Regions from separate parts of the Aminobacter sp. J44 genome, predicted to be linked through region 1. Evidence: riboswitches for the same ligand, from Rfam matches in the RefSeq annotation. Region 1 holds a riboswitch; the other holds the start of a gene.
The links. A riboswitch is a leader RNA that binds a small molecule or an ion and turns the genes downstream of it on or off. The one in region 1 is predicted to bind thiamine pyrophosphate.
Positions count from the first base shown of each region.

Region 2: linked by a shared signal. The riboswitch ahead of L610_RS17210 (ABC transporter permease) and the one ahead of thiB (thiamine ABC transporter substrate binding subunit) in region 1 are both predicted to bind thiamine pyrophosphate.

Region 1 is NZ_VLJG01000007.1:72,238-83,337, reverse strand. Features, by position in the region: gene L610_RS04120 (ABC-F family ATP-binding cassette domain-containing protein) at 1-1,313, opposite strand, end outside; gene L610_RS04115 (thiamine diphosphokinase) at 1,317-1,976, opposite strand; TPP riboswitch at 2,051-2,176, shown strand; gene thiB (thiamine ABC transporter substrate binding subunit) at 2,212-3,213, shown strand; gene thiP (thiamine/thiamine pyrophosphate ABC transporter permease) at 3,189-4,832, shown strand; gene thiQ (thiamine ABC transporter ATP-binding protein) at 4,829-5,539, shown strand; gene L610_RS04095 (M48 family metalloprotease) at 5,714-7,201, shown strand; gene L610_RS04090 (RNA polymerase factor sigma-32) at 7,213-8,070, opposite strand; gene L610_RS04085 (CarD family transcriptional regulator) at 8,293-8,865, opposite strand; gene fdxA (ferredoxin FdxA) at 9,251-9,589, opposite strand; partial or broken gene L610_RS04075 (RNA-binding S4 domain-containing protein) at 9,718-10,002, opposite strand; gene L610_RS04070 (helicase-related protein) at 10,003-11,100, opposite strand, start outside.
Region 2 is NZ_VLJG01000058.1:2,428-13,527, forward strand. Features, by position in the region: gene L610_RS17185 (TRAP transporter large permease subunit) at 1-531, opposite strand, end outside; gene thiD (bifunctional hydroxymethylpyrimidine kinase/phosphomethylpyrimidine kinase) at 558-1,361, opposite strand; gene thiE (thiamine phosphate synthase) at 1,358-2,020, opposite strand; gene L610_RS17200 (hydroxyethylthiazole kinase) at 2,013-2,759, opposite strand; gene L610_RS17205 (ABC transporter substrate-binding protein) at 2,756-3,694, opposite strand; gene L610_RS17210 (ABC transporter permease) at 3,729-4,472, opposite strand; TPP riboswitch at 4,588-4,690, opposite strand; gene L610_RS17215 (glyoxalase superfamily protein) at 4,931-5,563, opposite strand; gene L610_RS17220 (RNA polymerase sigma factor) at 6,023-6,577, shown strand; gene L610_RS17225 (VWA domain-containing protein) at 6,567-8,507, shown strand; gene L610_RS17230 (HWE histidine kinase domain-containing protein) at 8,550-9,449, opposite strand; gene L610_RS17235 (hypothetical protein) at 9,469-9,891, opposite strand; gene L610_RS17240 (hypothetical protein) at 10,223-11,100, shown strand, end outside.

The DNA.
Region 1 (11,100 bases):
GTCTCCATGTCGAGGTCGTTGGTGGGCTCGTCGAGCACCAGAAGGTTCGCCGGCCGCGACAGAAGCCTGGCCAGCACCAGCCTTGCCCGTTCGCCGCCCGAAAGCTCCCGCACCGGCGTGCGCGCCTGTTCCGGCTTGAACAGAAAATCCTTCATGTAAGAGACGACGTGCTTCTGCTCGCCGTTGACGATCAGGTTCTCCCCGCGTCCGTCGGTGAGGTAATGCGTCAGCGTCTCCTGCGGATCGAGCGAGCGCTTCTGGTCGAGCGTGGCGATTTCTAGGTTGGCGCCAAGGCGCACCGTACCACCGTCGGGCGCAAGCTCGCCGATCAGCATCTTGAGCAGCGTCGTCTTGCCTGCTCCGTTCGGTCCCACGAAGCCGACGCGGTCGCCGCGCTGGATGCGGGTCGAAAAGCCCTGGACGACCACCATGTCACCGAAACGCTTCTCGATGTTCTTCGCCTCGATGACCAGCTTGCCGGACTCGTTCGCATCCGCCGCCGTCATGGTTGCGAGACCCTCCGGCCCTTTGCGCTGGCGGTATTGCACGCGCATCGTCTGCAGCTCGCCGAGACGGCGCATGTTGCGCTTGCGCCGGGCGGTCACGCCATAGCGCAGCCAGTGCTCCTCGCGAACGATCTGGCGACCGAGCTTGAAGTGCTCCTTTTCCTCTTCCTCGAGGATCTTGTCGCGCCACTCCTCGAAATGCGCAAAGCCCTTCTCGAGACGGCGGGTGACGCCACGGTCGAGCCAGATGACGGCGCGAGAGACGCGCTCGAGGAAGCGGCGGTCGTGCGAGATCATGATCAGCGCCGACTTGGTGCGCTGCAACTCGCCTTCCAGCCACTCGATTGTGGTGAGGTCGAGGTGGTTGGTCGGCTCGTCGAGGAGAAGGATGTCCGGCTCCGGCGCCATGACGCGCGCAAGCGCGGCGCGGCGCGCCTCGCCGCCCGACAGCGTCTTCGGGTTCTCGTCGCCGGTGAGGCCGAGATTCTCGATGAGATAGGCTGCACGGTAGACGTCATCCGCCGGCCCCAGCCCCGCCTCGACATAGGCGCGGACCGTATCGAAGCCCTCCATGTCGGGCTCCTGCGGCAGGTAGCGGATCGTCGCCGAGGGCTGGCGGAAGATCTCGCCGTCCTGCGCCTCGACCATCCCCGCCGCGATTTTCAGCAGGGTGGACTTGCCGGAGCCGTTGCGCCCTACCAGCGCGATCTTGTCGCCGGCCGAAGCCGCGAGATCGGCGCCGTCGAGAAGCGGCGTGCCGCCAAAGGTCAGCCTGATGCCGTCAAGGGAAAGAAGCGGTGGTGCCATGGGTCACATCGAGAAGGAGGAAACAGGATGAGCGACCAGCAGGGCCCTGCCGGAAGCAAGACGCGCAGTGAGGGTACCGCGCACTTCATTGGATAGGGTAAGCGACGAACCGAACGGAACGTGATGGTCCGTCAGCGGCCACTTCGCGCCCGATATGGTGAGCCCGTTGAGCTCGGAAAAGGGGAGCACGCTGAACAGCGTGCCGTCGTCGTAGTCGAAGCTGCGGTCCTTGCCCACAAGCAACGGCACGCCTTCCTGCACGCCGCTGGTAAGCAGGCAGCCAACGCCGCTTTCGGCAAGACGCATCGCGGCCGCCAGATGCAGGAAAGCATGGTCGGCCCGCGCGCCGCCGAACGCGCCTACCAGCAGGAGTTCGCGCGCGCCGCGCTTCAGCGCCGCCTGCACCGCGATCTCGCCGTCGGTCTTGTCCTTGTCGCGCGGAAACTCTTCGACTGGCGTTGCCGAATGCTCGGCGCGCATCGCCTCGTCGACGGAGTCGAAGTCTCCGGTCCACAGTTCCGGCGCAACACCCAGCCCCGCCGCATGCCGCATGCCGGAATCTGCTGCGATTACGCGCGCGCCCTCCACCTGCGCAAGCAGGCGCGGAGTCACGACGAGATCGCCGCCAAGGAGGATCGCGAAACGGGTGGTCGGATGCGTCATGGGCTCGCCTCTACCACGCCACGCAGCGGAAGTTAAACCGCTTGCATGTGCACAGGACCCGCTCTATCTCTTTCCCTGCTCTAACGGGGTGCCCGGTACGCGAAGGCGTGTCCGGGCTGAGAGGCAAGGGACGCAAGTCCAGCCAACCCGCTGAACCTGATCCGGCTCGTACCGGCGGAGGGATTAGACGCTCGACATGGCGCCAATTCCCTTGCAACAACCAGAGGAGGCGCCGATGCGCAGACAGTTTCTTTCGCTACTTGCTCTTTCGACCGCTCTCGTGGCCGTTCCGGCCGCGGCGCAGGACAAGCTCACCATCTACACCTACGAAAGCCTCACCGCCGAATGGGGCCCCGGCCCTGTCGTGAAGAAGAACTTCGAGGAGATCTGCAACTGCACCGTCGACTTCGTCGCGGTGGCAGACGGCGTGGCCCTGCTCAATCGCGTCAAGCTCGAGGGCAAGAGCACATCCGCCGACATCGTGCTCGGCCTGGACACCAACCTCACCCATGAGGCGAAGGAAACCGGCCTGTTCGCGCCGCACGGTATCTCGCTCGACAAGGTCGACGTCCCCGGCGGCTGGAGCGACGACACCTTCGTCCCCTTCGACTACGGCTATTTCGCCATCATCCAGGACACGGAGGCGTTTTCGACGCCCTACAAGAGCCTGAAGGACCTCGTCGACGGCTATCCGGAACAGAAGATCGTCATCCAGGACCCGCGCACCTCGACGCCGGGCCTTGGCCTGCTCCTGTGGGTGAAGGCGGTCTATGGCGACAAGGCGAGCGAAGCCTGGGAGAATCTCAGCTTGCGCGTCCTGACCGTCACCCCCGGCTGGAGTGAGGCCTACAGCCTGTTCACCAGCGGCGAGGCGCCGATGGTGCTGTCCTACACTACCTCGCCCGCCTATCATGAGATCAACGAAGACTCGACCCGCTATAAGGCGATGGCCTTCGAGGAAGGCCATTACCTGCAGGTGGAAGTCGCCGCCGCGACCACCAAAGGCGCGGAGAACCCGCTGACGAAGCAGTTCCTTGAATTCATGACTGGCCCCGGCTTCCAGGACGCGATCCCCGAGACCAACTGGATGTTCCCGGCCGGCGAGACGTCCGGCCCGCTCAACCCGGCTTTCGACCGCGCGGTGAAACCGGCGAAGACGCTCGCCTTCTCGCCCGAGGAGATCGCGGCCAACCGCGATGCCTGGATCCGGGAATGGCTCGACGTCATGAGCCGCTGAGCGCGCGGATGGGAGTCTACCGCGACAGCCGCGTCCTTGTCGGCATCGCCGGTCTCGCGGCGGTCGGGCTGCTGATTGGCGGGGCATTCGCAGGGCTGATCAGCGAGGCGCTCGACGACTGGTCGGGCGCTGCTTCTGCGTTTGACTCCTACCTCTTCCGCATCACCCGCTTCACGCTGTGGCAGGCGCTGCTGTCGACGCTGCTGTCGGTCTGCCCGGCAATCCTCGTCGCCCGCGCTCTTGCACGCCACCCAGTCTTCTGGGGCCGCAGCTTTATCCTGCGGCTGTTTGCGCTGCCGCTGGCAGTGCCGGCGATCGTAGCATCGCTCGGCATCCTTGCTCTGCTCGGCCGCGCCGGCATCTTCGCCGATGCGCTCGCCTGGCTTACCGGCGAGCCGTGGCAGGGCATCTACGGCCTTTCCGGCATTCTGGTTGCCCACGTCTTCTTCAACCTGCCGCTCGCCACCCGCTTTCTGCTGCATGCGCTTGACACGGTGCCGACAGATCAGTGGCGGCTCGCCGCCCAGCTTGGCATGGGGCCACGGACAACGTTCCGCCTGATCGAATGGCCGGTGATGCGCGCGGCGCTGCCGGGCGTTGCAGGGCTCATCTTCATGCTCTGCATCACCTCGTTCACCATCGTCCTGACGCTTGGCGGAGGTCCGCGCGCGACGACGCTGGAGGTCGCGATCTATCAGGCGTTGCGCTTCGACTTCGATCCTGCCCGGGCGGTGGCGCTGACCGCGCTGCAGATCGCGCTCACCGTCGTCGTGGTGATCCTTTTGGTACGCGCGGGCGCAGACATGGTTGCCGACGCCAACATGCCGGTCGCGCGTCGGCGCCCCAATATGGCGCGCGGCCCCGAAACCTTCTTCAACGCGCTGGTCATCCTCGTGGCCCTCGCCTTCGTCGCAGGTCCCTTCGTCTCGACGATCATCTCCGGGGTTCAGGCCGACCTTGTCCGGCTGGCGAGCGATCCAGCTGTCCATCGCGCCACGCTCACCAGCCTTGGCCTTGCCTTCATTGCCGCAGCGCTCAGTCTGCTGCTGTCGCTGTCGCTCACCATGGCCCGCAGCGCCATGGAGCGCAGCCGCGGTCGGACAGCCTCACCCAGCTTCCTCGAGCGACTGTTCGACACCGGCGCCAGCTTCGTCCTTGTCGTGCCGCCCGTCGTGGTGGGTGCTGGCTGGTTCATCCTCCTCATTGACAGCGGCAGCGTCTTCTCGGTCGCGCCGGTAATGGTGGTGACGGTCAATGCGGTGATGGCGATGCCGTTTGCCATCCGCGCCATCCGCCCCGCCTGGGACGGCGCAGCCGAGCGCCACGACCGGCTCTGCGCCTCGCTTGGCATTTCCGGTATCAACCGCCTGCGCCTGATCGACTGGCCGTCGATCCGCCGCCCGGCCTTCACCGCCTTTGCCTTCGCGATGGCGCTGTCGCTCGGCGATCTTGGCGTCATTGCGCTGTTCGGCAGCGACGTGGTGAAGACCCTGCCCTATCTGCTGTTCGAGCGCATGGGCAGCTATCGCACCGCCGATGCCGCCGGCGTTGCGCTCTTTCTCGGCATCGTCTGCCTCGCGCTGATGATGCTCGTCGACCGCACACGGAGAAGCGCATGAGTGGCGCATCGATCGAACTCGACAATCTCGTCTTCAGCTACGGCGAGACCCGCATGGAGTTCGGCCTTTCGGTACCTGCGTCCTCCGTGATTGCGATCATGGGACCGAGCGGATCCGGCAAGACCACCCTGCTCAACCTGATTGCCGGCTTCGAGAAGCCTGTCTCTGGCAAGGTGCTGATCGACGGCGGAGATGTCACCGGCCTCGAGCCCGCCGAACGCCCCGTCTCGATGGTGTTTCAGGAAAACAACCTGTTTGCGCACCTTTCTGTCGAGGACAATGTCGGCCTCGGCCGCTCGCCCTCCCTGCGCCTGACCGATGCTGACCGCGCCGACATCGCCCGGGCGCTTGCCCAAACCGGCCTTGCCGGGAAGGAGCGCCGTCTGCCGTCGGAGCTTTCGGGCGGCGAACGCCAGCGCGTGGCGCTCTCGCGCGTGCTGGTTCGCGACCGCCCGGTGCTACTGCTTGACGAGCCTTTTGCCTCGCTTGGGCCTGCGCTTAGACGCGAGATGCTGGCGCTCGTCCGTCAGCTCCACTTCGACCATGGGATGACGATCCTGATGGTCACCCACCACCCCGAAGATGCGCAGCTGATTGCCGATCGAATCGCCTTCATCGAGGCGGGTAGCATCGTGGCATTCGAGGACACCACTACCATGTTCTCGCGCACTGCACCTGACGCTTTCCGTGCCTATATTGGTGCCTGACTGCGTCCATTTCGCCCGGATGCGGACATATTTGCCACGCATTGCTCGCTGACTACATGGTATGTGTGCGTTTGCGAAATCGGCTTTGCGAACGGAGCAACCCTTCGCGATCTGCTTCGTTTCATGATGGTTAGAGGAAAGGGCTGGAATCTGCCGACAGCATTGGTTGATCCGATGAGGGACCGGACCTCGCAGTCGCCGGCCCGCCTCGTGCGGCGCGGGCTGATTGCGCTTGCGCTTGGCGTCAGCATGACTGGCTGCCAGGTTCTGAGCGGCGACGAAAGTGCCTTCAAGCCGTCAGCCAACCCTGTCACGGTAGACACGGTCACCCGCGGCGACCGCCTGACGGCGCTGGCGCGCGAGCAGCATCCGCGCATCCTTGCCACCTATGGCGGCGAATATTCTGACCCGAAGCTGGAGCGCATGGTCGCGCGCGTCGTCGGTTCGCTGACGCTCGATCCGGAAAACCCGAACCAGACCTACCAGATCACTATTCTCAACTCGCCGAACATCAACGCCTTCGCGCTGCCCGGCGGCTATCTGTATGTGACACGCGGCCTGCTCGCGCTCGCGAACGACTCGGCTGAGCTCGCGGCGGTGCTTGCGCACGAGATGGCGCACGTGACCGCAAATCACGGTGTCCAGCGCCAGCAGCGTGAGGCCGAGGAGGTCCTGGCGACCAAGGTTGCCACGGAAGTGCTTGGCGGTGACCCGGCTGCACGCGTGGCGCTGGTGCGCGGCAAGCTGCGCCTTGCCCAATTCTCGCGCAATCAGGAACTCGAGGCCGACGCCGTTGGCATCCGCTCCATCGCTCGCGCCGGTTACGATCCGTTCGCCGCAGCCCGCTTCCTGCAGTCCATGGCCGCTTATAGCGCCTCGCGCAGCGTAACCGGCCAGGAGGACCAGGGTCTCGACTTCCTTGCAAGTCACCCGACCGCGCCGCAGCGCATTGAACTGGCGCTTCGCCATGCTCGCCAGTATGCGCCGCCCGGAACCGGCAACCGCGACCGCGACTCCTTCCTTGCCGGCATCGACGGCATGCTCTTCGGCGACACGCCGCAGGAAGGGTTCGTGCGCGGCCGCACCTTCCTGCATCCGAAACTGGGCATCTCATTCTCGGTACCAGAAGGCTTCGTCATCGACAATTCGGCGGCAGCGGTAACGGCGGCCGGCCCCGGCGACATCGCCATCCGCTTCGACGGCGTGTCGATCGACCGGCGCGTGCCGCTTACCGATTACATCCAGTCCGGCTGGGTTGCAGGGCTCGATCCAAGCAGTATCCGCAAGCGCTCGATCAACGGCAACGAAGCCGTCTCCGCCCGCGCGCGCGCCGAGGGCTGGCAGTTCGACGTGACAGTGATCCGAGCCGAGGGCGAGGTCTACCGCCTCCTGACGGCTGCCCCGGCCGCCAGCACCCGGCTGGAGTCAACGGCAAGCGCCGTCAGCAACAGCTTCCGCGTACTCAGCGCCGCCGAGCGCCAGTCGCTCAACCCGCTGCGGGTGAGGATCGTGACGGTCCGCCCGGGCGATACGGTGGCAACGCTCGCGGCTCGCATGGAAGGCGTCGATCGCAAGATCGACATGTTCCGCCTGATCAACGGGATGAGCGAAAGCGCCACCGTTTCAGCCGGCGGCAAGGTGAAGATCATCACGGACAGGTAGCGAAGCGCTGCCTAGGCAGCGTTGCGGTTGCGCGGCTCGTTGTGGCTCAGGGCAAACCGCAACTTTTCGATGGCGCGACCCTCAATCTGCCGCACACGCTCCTTGGAAATCCCAAGCGTCGTGCCGAGCGACTCGAGTGTAGCTCCTTCGTCACGCAGCCGGCGTTCGCGGATGATCTGCAACTCGCGCGGGTTGAGCGTCTTCAGCGCCCGCTGCAGCCACTGGAGCCGTCGCTCGGTGTCGATCGTATCGCCAACAACCTCATCCGGTAGCGGCTTATCGCAGACCAGAAAATCCTGGCGCTCTGCCGTGCCCTCACCTTCCGAACCCACCTGCACATTCAGCGAGGTGTCGGAGCCAGACAGCCGCGCGTCCATCGTCTCGACGTCGCTCACCGGCACACCGAGCGCTTCTGCGAGTTCGCGATAAAGCGCCTCGCCGGTCAGCTCGCGATTGTCCTGCGCGAGCCGAGCCCGCAGGCGTCGGAGATTGAAGAAGAGCGCCTTCTGCGCCGATGATGTGCCGCCGCGCACGATCGACCAGTTGCGCAGGATGAAGTCCTGCATCGAGGCACGGATCCACCAGGTGGCGTAGGTCGAGAAGCGGACCTGCCGGTCTGGTTCGAATCGGGAGGCTGCCTCCAGGAGGCCGACATGGCCTTCTTGGATCAGGTCTGCAGTCGGTAGCCCGAAGTGGCGGAACTTCCCAGCCATGGAGATGACCAGCCGCATGTGCGCGGTGGCGATCTGATGCATGGCGTTCTGGTCACCCTGGCGCCAGCGCAGGGCCAGCTCGTGTTCCTGCTCGCGTTCGAGATAGGGGGCCTTCATGGCCTCGCGAACCATGCTGCGGCGTGCGGAATCGTCCATGTCGCGCTCCATTCGTCGCGGGCGAGCGGGGGGAAAGCTCGCGCACAGGAAATGGGACCGATCGGGAGATCGGCCAGTGCAGCATGAGGGGTGGCCGGATGCTGCGTCAGTAAATACGCAGATCCCGGTCCATAAGTTCCAAAGGTGGCGCAGCAGGAGCAAAAGAAAAGACCCGGCCGTGAGCGACCGGGTCTTTTGGAAGTACTTGAAGCTTTGGAAAGCTTATGCGGCTTCTTCCTGCTCGGACTCCTCGTTGTCCGCCTTCGCGCCGCGGCGCGGGCCCTTGGCGAGATTGAGCTCGATCAGGCGGATAGCCTCGGTGTCCGACATCTTGTTCACGGCAGCGATCTCGCGCGCCATGCGGTCAAGGGCAGCCTCGTAGAGCTGGCGTTCGGAATAGGACTGCTCGGGCTGGTTTTCGGCGCGGTACAGGTCGCGGACAACCTCGGAGATCGAGATGAGGTCGCCCGAATTGATCTTCGCGTCATACTCTTGGGCGCGGCGCGACCACATGGTGCGCTTCACGCGGGCACGTCCCTGAACAACCTTGAGCGCGCGGTCGACGTAGTCGGTCTCGGAGAGCTTGCGCATGCCGATCGTGGCGGCCTTGGCCACCGGCACCTTCAAGCGCATCTTGTCCTTCTGAAAGTCGATGACGAAGAGTTCCAGCTTGTGTCCCGCGACTTCCTGCTCTTCGATGGCAGTGATCTGACCGACGCCGTGAGCCGGGTATACGATGAATTCCCCGGTCTTGAAGCCGTGCTTAGTCGCGGTTTTCTTCTGCTGGGTTGCCATACGCCCTGTACTCCTTCTTTATCACGCGCTATCGAGAGCGCGTGGATTCGCGGCCGACAAGCCGGCCAGCCAACTGCCACGCATGACAAAAAGGCCGCGTCATCCGAAGGAAGCCTTTGTGTCGGGCAAGGTCAAAGAACCGGCCCGACCCAGGTCGCCCTGGTTCGGATGAGTTGCAGCCTTTCGAGATTAAAGCGCTAGCGCCATGAATCGACAATTTGTCATCGGCATGTTGCTAGATATGTAACATAAAAAGTCGCGAGATTCAACAATTTGCCGCATGCGCGAACTTGCGTTGCCGCATTTCGCGCTATAGGGCGAATCAATCGCAGGTCGGATGGCACAACCTTACCTTGCGTAAGGAAGCCCCAAAAATCCACGTATTTCAGTCACCTGAGCCGGGCTCGGACGAGAAGTACTGGTCGAACTTGTCCGGCACGCCGTCAAATTCCTTGGCTTCCGGAAGCTCGTCCTTCTTCGCCGTGATGTTGGGCCATTTTGCCGCATATTCGGCATTAATCTGCAGCCACTTGTCGAGGCCGGGCTCGGTATCCGGCTTGATAGCGTCTGCAGGGCACTCCGGTTCGCAAACGCCGCAATCGATGCACTCGTCCGGATGAATGACGAGCATGTTCTCGCCTTCATAGAAGCAATCGACCGGGCATACTTCCACACAGTCGGTGTATTTGCATCGGATGCAGTTGTCTGTGACGACATAGGTCATGAGTGGCTCCGCCCGGCTTTCAGTCTGCTAGGGTCCGGCGGTGAGGTAAACCCTTCGCCGGATGTGCGCAAGGGTGACCAATCCGCGCAAGTGCGCAATGCAGGAATGCATTTGCGCATCGCCCCTCAGGCTGGTGGTTCCTCGCGCGTCGTCAGGTCTTCGTAGAGGGTACGCGCTTCTTCGGCTGGGCCGCGCCGCTTGCCGGGCAAAAGCACCCGCCAGACGACCACGCCGCGTTCCAGCTTCATCGTCAGCACGTCGCCGGTCTTCACCAGTTGCGCGGCCTGGTCGATCTTTTCGCGGTTCAGGCGGACATACCCCGCCTGAACCAGTTTTGCTGCTAGCGAGCGGGATTTTACCGCGCGCGCGAAGAACAGCCACTTGTCGATGCGTTGCCGCTCGACGCCGTTCATCTACTTCTTGGTCAGCTGCTCGCGCAGGGCCGCGAGCTTGGCGAACGGAGAATCCGGATCGAGCTTGACCGGGCGCTCCTCGCGCGGCTTCTGCGGACGTGCCTGCTTGTCGGCTAACTGCGGCTTACCGCCCTCGCGGCGGTCCCCACGGCCGCCTTCGCGGCGCTGCTGCTTGCCCTCACCACGCTGCTCGCCAGGCTTGCCCTGGAACTTGCCGCGAGCCGGGCGCTCGCCCCTGCCCTCGCCGCCTTCCTGGCGCTCGCCGTCGCGGCGCTGGCCGCGACCGTGCTGGTTGCGGTTCTGGCGCTGCTGGCGGCCCTCGAAGCGGGCCGGACGCCACAGCAGGATCGGCTTCGGCTCTTCGGCAGGCTCTGCAGCAGCAGCTTCGGCAGCAGGAGCTCCCTCCGCAGCGGCCTCAACCGGTGCGGCCTCGGCGGCGGGAGCCTCAGGAGCAGCTTCCTGCGCCTCGCTTGCGGCTTCCGGAGCGGCATCGTCAGCAGTTGCGTCTGCAGCGGGCGCTTCGCCAGCCTCAACCTCGACGGCGGCTTCAGCAGGTGCCTCAGCCGGCTGCTCGGCAGCAGCCTTGGCCTCGGCAGCAGCGTCAAGCTCCGCAAGCTTCGCAGCGACTTCCGCTGCGGGCTTCGCTTCAGCGCGATAGCCGAGGCCCTTCAGCGTCTCTTCCATGTCCTCGGAAGTGGCGCCGAGAATCGACATCATCGCGGGCGTTACGTAGAACGACGCCCCGTCGAAGGCGCCGTCCGGACGCTGGCCGGAGCCGGCACGCCAGGCAAGCGCCGGGCGGATCAGGTCGGCAAGGCGCTCGAGGATGTCGACGCGCACCGCACGGCGGCCAAGGACGCGGTAGCCGGCAAGGCTATAGAACATCGGCTCGAAGGACGGATCGACCACGATCGAGGTGCGGCCAGAGGCAAGGGCGGTGACGACGTCGCCGAAGCCCGGCTTTTCCTTGCCGTCATTGACCAGTGCCCAGAGCAGCGTCAGCAGACCCGCCGGAGCCGGCTTGATCAGCGCCGGGGTGAAGATGTGGAAAGCGCCGAAGCGCACGCCGAGGCGGCGCAGCGCCGCGCGAGCTTCCTG
Region 2 (11,100 bases), on a different contig from region 1:
AACCTGAGTGGCGGCAAGATGCAGGGCAATACCCGCCGCGAGCGCCGCCATAAGGCGCACCGGCCTTCCCTCGGCAAGCCGCTGCAAAGCCAGAACCAGCACGATCAGCGCGCCGCCGGCCCCGAGGAAGCCGAAGCGTATCCATTCCGGGAGGCCGAGCGTCGGCGACACGCCGCCGAGCATCGTCGCGATCCGGGTGCTGCCGAAGGCGAGTATAAGTCCCGCGAGCACCGTGAAGATATCGGCAATGACGGAAGCGGCTGTTTGCCCACGGGGCGGCAGCCTCATGACGAACACGTCAAGGCGCATGGCGAGCGCGCTGTTGAGCGCCAGCGGCGTGCCGAAGGCGATGAGCGCGACATGCAGCCAGATGCCCAGATCCTCCGCGCCGACGAAGCCCATCCCGAAGACGTAGCGCAGCACGACCGTTGCCAGTACGACGACGAGCAGCGCCATCAGCAGCGCGGCGCAGACGCCGCCCAGTGTCTGCTCAATCCAACGCAGCCAGCGCGCAGCGAGGTGAGAGACCAGGAAGCCCCTTCTGGACGCGGTCCCGCTCACGCCGCTGGCCACCAGCGATGGAAATGATGAACCGGCCCATTGCCCTGCCCGACGGACATGGCCGCCCCTGCCTGCAATGCCCCTTGTAGGTAATCCTTCGCCTGGCCAACCGCGTCGGCGAGCGAGAGGGACTGCGCCAGCCCGGCGGCGATCGCGGCGGACAGGGTGCAGCCCGTGCCATGGGTGTTAACGGTCGCGATACGCGGCGCCGTAAAGCGCTGCACGTCATTGCCGTCGAAAAGAATGTCGGTGCTCTCGGCCCCCGTGCCGTGCCCGCCCTTGAGCAGGACCGCTCTCGCGCCGGAACGCAGAATGGCTTCGGCCTGTGCCAGCATCTCCTTTTCGGTCCCGGCAGGACCAGAATCGCTCAACAGCGCCGCCTCGGGCAGATTTGGCGTCACCAGCACGGCCAGCGGCACCAGCCGGGTCCGCAACGCCTCAATGGCGTCGGCCCGCAAAAGCCGGTCGCCCGAGGTGGCGACCATGACCGGGTCGAGCACCGGGCGTATGCCGTGGCGTTGCAGACCATCGGCGATAACCTCGATGGTCTCTATCCGCGAGGCCATGCCGATCTTCACCCCGCCGACATCCATGTCGTCGTAGATGGTGTCTATCTGTGCCGCGATCATGTCCGGAGACACATCTTCCACGGCCCGCACGCCTCTGGTGTTCTGTGCGGTGAGCGCCGTGATCACGCTGGCTCCAAATACGCCGAGCGCGGAGAAGGTCTTGAGGTCTGCCTGAATGCCGGCACCCCCGCCGCTGTCCGAGCCGGCTATGGTGAGCGCGATCTTTGTCATTGGCAGTTCTCCTTGAGGACGGCGTCGACGGCCGCGCGCATCGCCCGCGTCGCGGTGGCGATATCGGCCGCCCGGAAAATCCTCGAAATCATGGCGACACCGGACGCGCCGGCGCGGACGACATCACCGGCGCGCATCAGGTCGATCCCGGCTATAGCCCCGACCGGCATGTCCGGGCGCGCAGACCGGATGCGGGCGCGCAGCCGCGCAAAGCCGTCCAAACCGACAGGCGGGTCCGGATTGTTCTTGGAGAGCGTCTCGAACACGCCGCCGATGCAGGCATAGTCGACCGGGGCCGCCAGCGCTGCATCGGCATCGGCGTCGTTCTTGACCGTCACCCCAATGATTGCGTCAGCGCCAAGAAGACGGCGCGCCGTGGCCGGGTCGAGGTCGTCGCGGCCAAGATGAACGCCGTCCGCGCCGGTGGCGAGCGCGACGTCGACGCGGTCGTTTACGACCAGCGGCACGCCGCTCCTGGCGAGAGCCGCGCGGATCGCTGTCGCCTGTTCGAGCAGTTCGCGGGTGCTCGCCTGCTTGTCGCGATACTGGATGATCGTCGCCCCATTATCCGCCGCGATCCGCGCCAGCACGGCCAGGTCACCAATGTCGCGCAGACTTCCGTCAACGATGGCGTTCAACCTGTAATCGACCTTATGCATTTCGCACCCTCGCATTCTGGATGATGTCTTTCTCGGAAAGCCCGGACAGGACATCGAGCAGCGCTATCCCGAAGCTGGCCGGCCCCCGCGCCTCGCGGGCCGCGATATCTGCCGCGACCCCCATGACGAGCATAGCCGACGCCGCAGCGATGATGGGATCGTCCCCGACCGCGGTGAAGGCCGCGATCACCGCGCCCGAAAGGCAACCCGTTCCTGTCACCTTCGCCATGAAGGGATGACCGTTGCCGATCAGCAGCCTTGTGTCGCCGGACTCGATGCGGTCTTCCTCCCCGGTCCGCACTCCGACCACGCCGGGCGGCACCTGGAGCAGCCGATGCTCGGCTGCGTTGGCACGCAAGATCGTTGGCGATCGCGCCAGCAGGTCCTGCGCTAATGCCGCCCGAACCGCGGAATAATCGCAATGGGCGGGATCGAGCACCCAAGGCTTTCCTCCTTCCTCAGCCCCATCGAGGGCGAGGTCGATGGCCTCGCGCCTTTGCGCATCCAGCGTGCCGAGATTGACGACGAGGACGTCGGCTTTCCCGACGAAGGTCTGCACTTCCTCAGGTGAGGAGGTCATGGATGGAATGGCGCCCAACCCCGACAGACCGTCGGCGATGAGCTTCTGCACCACCGTGTTCATCAGACAGTGAACACGCGGCGGCCTTGCCCGCACGCGATCCAGCAGGTCGCAGGCCTGCTTCGGCAAATCCGCCGCCGGGAACGGGTGCGCGCTCATCGCAGTTCGACCGCGATGTCGTCGAGCGCCGGTGCGGCCTTGATGAGGCCGTTCTCAGCCAGGAACTTTCCGAAACGCTCGTAGCGTCCGCTATCCAGCGCGGCTGGGCGCTTGGCGAAACGCGGCAGCGTGTCCGACCACGCCTGCCAGTTCAGCTCATCGTCGAGATCGGGATAAGCGCGGATGAAGAGTTCCCAACTCTCCTGCGGATGATTGGTGAGATAGATCGCGCCCTGCTCGACCACGTTCAGAAAGCGGGTGAGGCGGTCGTCCGACACCAAGTCAGGGCGGGTGACGAAGATCAGTTCGTCATAGACGGGGACGCCGTGATCCTCGGGAAAGAACGCCTTGCCCTCATGACCCTCCAGCCGCATCTGCGTCAGCTCGAAATTGCGATAGCCGCCAATGGTCGCCTCGACCTTACCGCCGATCAGCGATGCGGTCAGCGCGAAGTTGACATTCACGAACTTCACGTCCGCGGGCTTCACGCCCGCGCTCGACAGCATGGTGGACAGGATCACGTCCTCGAAGCCCGAAACCGAAAAGCCAATGCGCTTGCCGGCAAGGTCCGTGAGGTCATCAATCGGGCCGTACGCCAGAACCGTCAGCGTATTGAGCGGGGTTTCGACCAGCGTCCCAAAGCGCACCAGCGGCACCCCGGCCTCATGATCGAGATAGAGATTGGGCTGGTAATGCACGCCGATTTCGGCCTGTCCCGAGGCGACGGCGCGCGGCACGATCGAGGGATCCGCCGGCGGCAGCAATTCGACCTCGAGACCCGCTTTCTCAAACAATCCGAGCTCTTTCGCGACGACGAGAGGTGCATGGTCCGGATTGACGAACCATTCGAGCAAAACAGTCAATTTGTCCTGGGCGGCAGCCGGGCTCGCCAGAATGAGGCTGGCAGCCAAAGCGAAGGCAGTCTTGCAGATCATTAGAATCTCCGTTTTTCGGGTGAAAGCGAGGGGGTCACTGTTCCTTCGCCCAGGGCGTCAGGTGTGGCGCGAGCGCGTCGACGACATGGCGCAGCAACAGCGTGAGGGCCGCGAGGATGGTCATGGCGGCGAAGACCATGTCGGTCTGCATGCGGGCATTGGCCTGGATCATGACGAAGCCGAGCCCAGCCGACGCGCCGACCCATTCGCCGACCACTGCACCAAGGGGTGCCAGCGGCGCGGCGACGCGCAGGCCGGACACGAGCGACGGCAAGGCGAGCGGCACCCGCACATGCAGCAGCGCGTGCCAGTGGCTGGCATCGGTCAGCGCCGTGGCGTCGAGCAGGTCCTGGTCGATGCGGCGCAGGCCGTCAGCAAATGCCGATGTCACCGGGAAGAAGATGATGAGCGTCGCCATCATCACTTTCGAAGCCATGCCGAAGCCCAGCCAGATGACCAGCAGTGGCGCGATGACGAAAACGGGGAACGCTTGCAGCACTAGCACTATCGGCCAGACCCGCCGACCGAGCCGGGGCAGCGCCGCCATGCCGAGAGCGGTCAGGGCTCCGAGGATGGAGCCGAGCGCGAAACCCGCGAGGATTTCGGCAAGCGTGACCAGCGTATTCTCGAACAGATAGGCAGGTTGCCGCCGCATGGCGGCCAGCACGTCCAGCGGAGTCGGGAGAATGTATCGCGGCGGCGACCAGATCCAGACAATCGCCTGCCAGACGCCGAGCAATGTCACCAGCGTCCGCAGTAGGGAGGAGAGCGTTCCCATCCGGCCGGCTTCAGCCGGTTGGTCTGGTGCAGGCGATAGAATTGTATGGCATTGGCGACCTCCTGATTGTCATCATAGAGATCCAGGCAGAGCGAAGAATTGGGAAAGGGGCGGCGGCGAACCCTTGTTCCGTTCCTACGCCGGTATGACCCGGATCAGGTTCAAGGGTCCGGCTCACCGCCATCTCAGCGTCGTTCGACGCCCCCCTCGGAATGGGGTGATCTATTCAGGGAAAGGGAACGGCGTCAAGGTGACTTCGCCCGATAGTGCCAATACTTCAACGTTTAAGTGACAACGCCGTATTGCGCGTCCGCTACAATTGCTGGCGGTGACGTTGGGGGCAGGCCAATCCATGGAAGAAGTTAGCATCATCGGCGTCGATTTGGCTAAGAACGTGTTTCAGCTTCACGGGAGGACGGCAGATGGCATGTCTGCAGTTTACCAACAGTATAGACAAATCAATAACTTATATGGAGAAAGTTAGACGACAGTCCCGCCCCCTCCGCCACGGGATCGGCCGAGCAAGCTTGATGCTCGTTCGGCCTGGGGCCTCGAAACGCGTTTACCCACACGTTCGCAAGCACGTGCTCGACTAATCCGTCTCGCGCAGCCGGATTCTCGTAAAAGAACCCGGTCAGATAGTCGTCAATTCGATGGAAGCCCGGGCGTCCCACAGCAACGATACCGAGAACTGCCCGCTCCATGCGGTTCCTGAGCGACCCGTCGATCACCGCGTCGACGATCCATGAAATCCGGGTCGTATCGGTCGGCGTGCCGTACCTCGACGGACCAATCCGTTCGACCAGTTGGTGAGCGAGCGCCATGCTGATCCCCAGGCCGCGGACGAGGACCGCGGCCTGGTAGGTGCGCCGGCTGGAACGCGTCGCGTCATCCACGTCAAGGTCGGACAGGGATGGCGGTTCGGAACCTGCCAAGGAACACAACTGGTTCCAGTCGCGATAGCCGAAGAGCTTAGCGACAACCTCCAGCGATCGTCTAAGAGACAGCTTTACTCCTTGCATCGCCAGCTCCTTTCGGAGCGCAGCGGCCACGGCCTTTGGGCGAGAGGTGTTCGTAAAGTGGATGCGCATCGACGTTCTCCATCACGGATGGAGCCCGCACGATCCATGGAAAACGTGTTGAAAGGCGCGCCTGGCCTTCATGGGGCCTGCCAACGAACAGTCGGCTTGGTCTGCGGCGGGCTACTGGGTCGGCCCTCGACCCAGCGGAGAGAATACCGCGTCACGTTTCTCCGTCAATGCCCCTGGCTGAGGATGCGCGCCTTGATCCAAATGTCGCGTGATTTCTGTTGTCGTTTAGGCAAGCTTTGCCGCAGCAAAGCCAAAACCTCTTGCTTCAAATAAGCTGCGGCGCATCATTGGGGCTAACGGACGGCATCGAAAGGCAAAAGAACGCCCACCAAGTGGGCACGCGTAAGAAATCGCACTGACAGGCGGCGGCCAGACAATCTCGGCTAAAAAATCTCCTTGGGCACCCAAGGAACTTGAACCCCGAAACGTCTAAGGGTGCATGAGAAGGCTGCGGACCTGATGGAAGACACCGACGAAACGATCCTGGTGCTTGCGCGCAATGGCGACCGCGCAGCCTTCGCTCGTCTTGTCGAGATGCACTACGACATGTTCTTTCGCGTGGCGTACAGACATCTCGGCAATCGCGCGGATGCGGAAGACGTCGCGCAGGAGGTGTGCGTGCGTCTGGGAGGTTCGATCCGAACGTTCCGAGGAGACTGCAGCCTGTCGTCGTGGCTGTACAGGCTCGTCGTCAACGCGGCTTGCGACCACCAGCGCAAGGCAAAGAGAGGGCGAAACCTCACTCAGGCGGTCGCCGCCGAGCATGAGGTGTCGGGAGGATACGAAGGCGAGAACGACAACGATGCGGCAACGCGTTTGTGGGAAGCCGTCAGGACGCTTCCGGAAAAGACCCGTCAGGCCGTCGTTCTCGTCTATTCCGAAGGCCTCAGCCACCTGAAGGCCGCGGAAGCGCTGGAGTGCTCCGAGGCGACCGTTTCCTGGCACATCCATGACGCAAAGAAAAAGCTGAGGGCCTTGCTGGCTGAACCGGAGGGCGCGACCTATGCACGATGAATTCGAAATCCTGCGGCAGGCCAGGCCCGTCAAGCCGTCTTCGGAAGCCCGGAAGAAGGCTCTGTCAGCGGCCATGACCGCCTATGACGAAGCCGACGAAAAAAACGTCAGCGCGACCCAAGGTTCCGACACCGTCAAGCGTCTCTTGTCCAAGACGTCTAACGGATGGAGGGACATCATGAGGAAGTGGCTTTGGACGGGGGCGGCGTCAATGGCGGTTGCAAGCGCAGCCTTCTTCGTCGTCGGCGGGATGTACACGCAGTACATGCGAGACAGCGGCCTTGCGGTCGTTCAGGAGATGGCCTCCCACCCGGCAGGCGGAGCCGCCTTCAGAAACGACGGCATCGTCCCCATCGCGCCGCAGCCAGCTCCGCCGGCTCGCAAGGCGATGGAAAGCATGGTGATGGCCGAGCGCGGCGTTGCGGTTGCTCCCGCCTTCGTCGGCAATTACCCGTCGCCAGTCATGGATCGTCTGCCGTCGTCCATGCAAAGCCGCGACCGCGTGCGGGAGTTTAAGGGCAGCGGAGTAAAGAGCGTCGCCGAGCATCCGGTCTCGACGTTCTCGGCCGACGTGGACACCGCTTCCTATTCGATGGTCAGGAGCCTGCTCAACATGGGGCAGCTGCCCAACCCCGACACCGTGCGCGTCGAGGAGCTGGTCAACTACTTCCCCTATGACTGGCAGCTCCCGGAAACGCGCGATGAGCCGTTTCGCCCGACGGTAACGGTTATGCCCTCGCCCTGGTCGCAGGGGCGGAAGCTGATGCACGTCGCGATCAAGGGATACGACGTGATCCCTGAGACGCGGCCGCAGGCCAATCTCGTCTTCCTGATCGACGTGTCGGGATCGATGAACGCGCCTGATAAGCTGCCGCTTCTGAAGAACGCCTTCCGCATGCTGGTCGCCTCGCTCTCGCCGGACGACAAGGTATCGATCGTGACGTATGCCGGGCATGCGGGCGTGGTGCTCGAGCCGACCTCGGCGAGCGACACGGCAGCCATCTACGCGGCCATTGACGGGCTTACTCCGAGCGGCGGCACGGCAGGCGAAGCTGGCCTCAACACCGCCTATCGTCTTGCCTCCAAGGCGTTCATTGAAGGCGGGGTGAACCGGGTGATGCTGGCGACCGACGGCGACTTTAACGTCGGGCAGACGAGCGATGAGGACCTGAAGCGCACCATCGAACGCCACAGGGAAAGCGGCGTGTTCCTCTCCGTCCTCGGGTTTGGGCGCGGCAACTACAATGACCAGCTGATGCAAACGATCGCGCAGCACGGCAACGGTACGGCCGCCTACATCGACACGCTCGCGGAAGCGCAGAAGGTGCTGGTGGACGAGGCATCCTCGGCCGTCTTCCCGATCGCCAAGGACGTGAAGTTCCAGGTCGAGTTCAATCCGTCCATGGTATCCGAGTATCGCCTCATCGGCTACGAGACGCGTGAGCTTGCCCGTGAGGACTTCAACAACGACCGCGTCGACGCGGGCGATATCGGCTCCGGCTCTTCGGTAACGGCAATCTACGAGATCACGCCAAAGGGCAGCCCGGCCGCGCTTATCAGCGATCTTCGTTATGGGAAGCCGCAGGGCGCGGACGTCCCGGGAGAGGCTCAGGGCGAATACGCCTTCCTCAAGATCCGCTACAAGCTGCCCGACGAAGACGAGAGCCGGCTGATCGATAAGGCTGTTACGGACGACGACGAGGTCGAGTATTTCGCCGACGCGCCTCAGGACGTCCGCTTCTCGGTCGCCGTCGCGGGTTTCGGACAGAAGCTGCGTCGTGATCCGTCCCTCGCGCAGCACTCGTGGGAAGAGATCAAGGCGATGGCGGCCAGCTCCCGCGGAAACGATTCCTATGGCTACAGGTCATCTTTCCTGTCGCTGGTCGGGCTGGCACAAAGCCTCGACAGGGCAGCTGTTGCTCCTCGATGACGGCGAACTGCCGGGGCCAAGGCGCGCTCCGGCAGTCTGTCCTTAGTGAGGGGCGGGATCGTTCACGTCATATTCGAGAGCTGTGACCGGGAGCCGGATTTCGACCTCAAGCCCCTCAGGTCGATAATTCCAGACGGCATCTCCGCCAACGCTCTGCGCGAAGGCCTGCTTAATCATCCTGGAACCGAACCCGTTGCTCTTCGGCTCCGCAACGCCCGCGACGTTGCTCTCGCTCCACTTCAGGAAGAAGTGCTTCTCCTCTGCGGGCTGACCGTAGCCCCATACTATCCGGACCTTGCCAGATGGAAGCGTGAGCTGGGAGGGGAGCTTCACAGGCGGGCCATCGAGTTCGAAGCGCCCGGTTCCGTCCCTGAATGGTGCGGTGGCGATATTGCGGATCAGTTCGCCAACGTCGATGCCTGCCCAGTTGGTCTGCGCCAGAAGCGACTGCACCTGAGCGAGAGCCATCAGCCTTCGTTCGAAGTCCTGGTAGCGTTCCTTCTCAACGTGGGGCCGCAGCGTGTTCGATGCGATCGCGCCGACGACAGCCAGCGAGTTTTTCATCCGGTGCGCCAGCTCGTCCATAAGCAGCTGCCGTTGCTGCCTTCCACGCTCTCTTTCGATGGCGAGGGCCGCGATCTTCACGAGAAGCGTGACGATTTCGATTTCGTGGGGCTTGGGCGAGCGCGGCTCACGATGGTAGATCGCGAATGTCCCGAGCACAGTGTTCATCCGGGACATGATGGGAGTTGACCAGCACGCTCTATGGCCGTGTTCCCGAGCGAGATGGCGGTATTTGTCCCAACGACTGTCAGTATCGATGTCAGAAACGTAGACGGGCTCCCCGTTGTAGGCGGCCGAACCACAGGAGCCGGCGGTCGGGCCGATCTCAAGGCCATCGATGGCGCGGTTGTAGCTGTCAGGCAGGCTGGGAGCAGCCATGTGACGGAGCCGCTTACCGTCATCGTCCAGCAATAGGATCGACGCGCGCGCCAGTCTTCGAATACTGCTCGATCGTCCTGACGAGGCTCGTCAGCGTTTCCTTCAGCGGTCTGTCCGCCGCCATCATGTTCAGCGTGGCGTTCTCGGCCTCAATGAGCGCCATCTGCCGCTCGGCTTCCTGTTGCCGATCCTGGGCATGTCGGAGCAGTCGCCGATACTCGTAGGCGATCCAGATTATGAGGGTCGAAACAAGCGCGTATTGGATGAGTGCGGGAGCCGTAAAACCGTCAGGCACATGAGCGGAAAGCATCCAGGCCGACAGAGCGAGGCCCAGGGCGGCACAGACGATGCCGGCCGCGGCGCCGCCCACGATCGCCGTCACCATTGTCGCGAACAGAAAGGCCGGGAACGGCGGCGCGGACGGCTCAAAGACTCCCGTCACCAAGCGAACGCCCGCCGCAACGGCGGCACAGAGGCCCGCCAGCGCAAAGGATTGCCATGTCCAAGGCTTGACAGTGACTGCCGGGAACCTTGCGAAAACTCGCGTGCCTGCCTGAGGCATCGGCATCTCCTGAAAGAGATGTCGAAACGCTAGTGGCGGGAGCGAAGATTGCGACTATGAGGCCCCGTCAATCTTTTCTTCGCGCCGACTTCAAGATGGCGAACGAGGGTTAATGCGCAGTTTTTAAGTGTACAGCTTCAGTGGCCGCTAGAGACGAACTCGAGAACTCTTGTTATATGGCCAAATGGACTTTTGTTCGGGGGGGCGACATATGAGGAACGCAGTCGTAGCGGCTCTTATGCTGGGACTGGTGGCTACGGCGAACGCTGAAGGACTGAACGTCGGTCCCGTCATAGACGAGCTCGGTCAGGTCGTACCGGATGTCAGGAAGACGCTAACGAAGCGAAACAAGGCATCGGACTTCAGCATCCTCAAGTTCAATTACTGGACCCATCGACAGGCCTACCAGGAAGACCTGGACGAAGCTCTCGACGAGGCGTTCTCCTCGCTCATGCCGGACGTCTACGGACCGACGCGCTCCGCCGTGAAGGAGTTCGACCAGGCCATCGCGCACGGCAAGAACGAAATCTCCGAGCTGAAGGTGAAGCAGCTCACCGCGCCTGACGCTGCATCGGGAGGCACGCTCATAGACCGCGCTCTGCGGCGATCGGTTCCGTCCGGCTCCAAGGAGGGCATTCAGAACAAGATCGCTGAGATCGAGAAGGAGATTTCCGAGGTTGAGAGATCGAAAGCTGAGCTGATCGCCAGCTTCAGCCAAAAGCTGGCGATCGAGTACGGAGTTTCCATTGCTCCGGAGCAGGCAAAGGCCGCGCTCTACCAGGTGAACGGCAAGTCGATCATTGAAGCGGTGGTGGCGATCAGCGTCCTTCTCGATGTCGAGAAGCGCCTGAAGGAAATCCTCGCGCTCGGCATCGAGCCCGCCGTCGCGAGCAAATATTACGGCATCGCTGCGCTCAATCGCCTTATCGTCCTCCGGATGCACGAGCGCCACCTCGCGAGCTACGAGAAAGACTGGTTTCCCAAGCTCAATGCAATGGAGGCAGATAATCAGGTCGAGATGGAAAACATCCGAAAGACCATCAAGAACGCGAAAGTGGAGGCGAACGCAAAGGCGGCCAGGGCCAACCT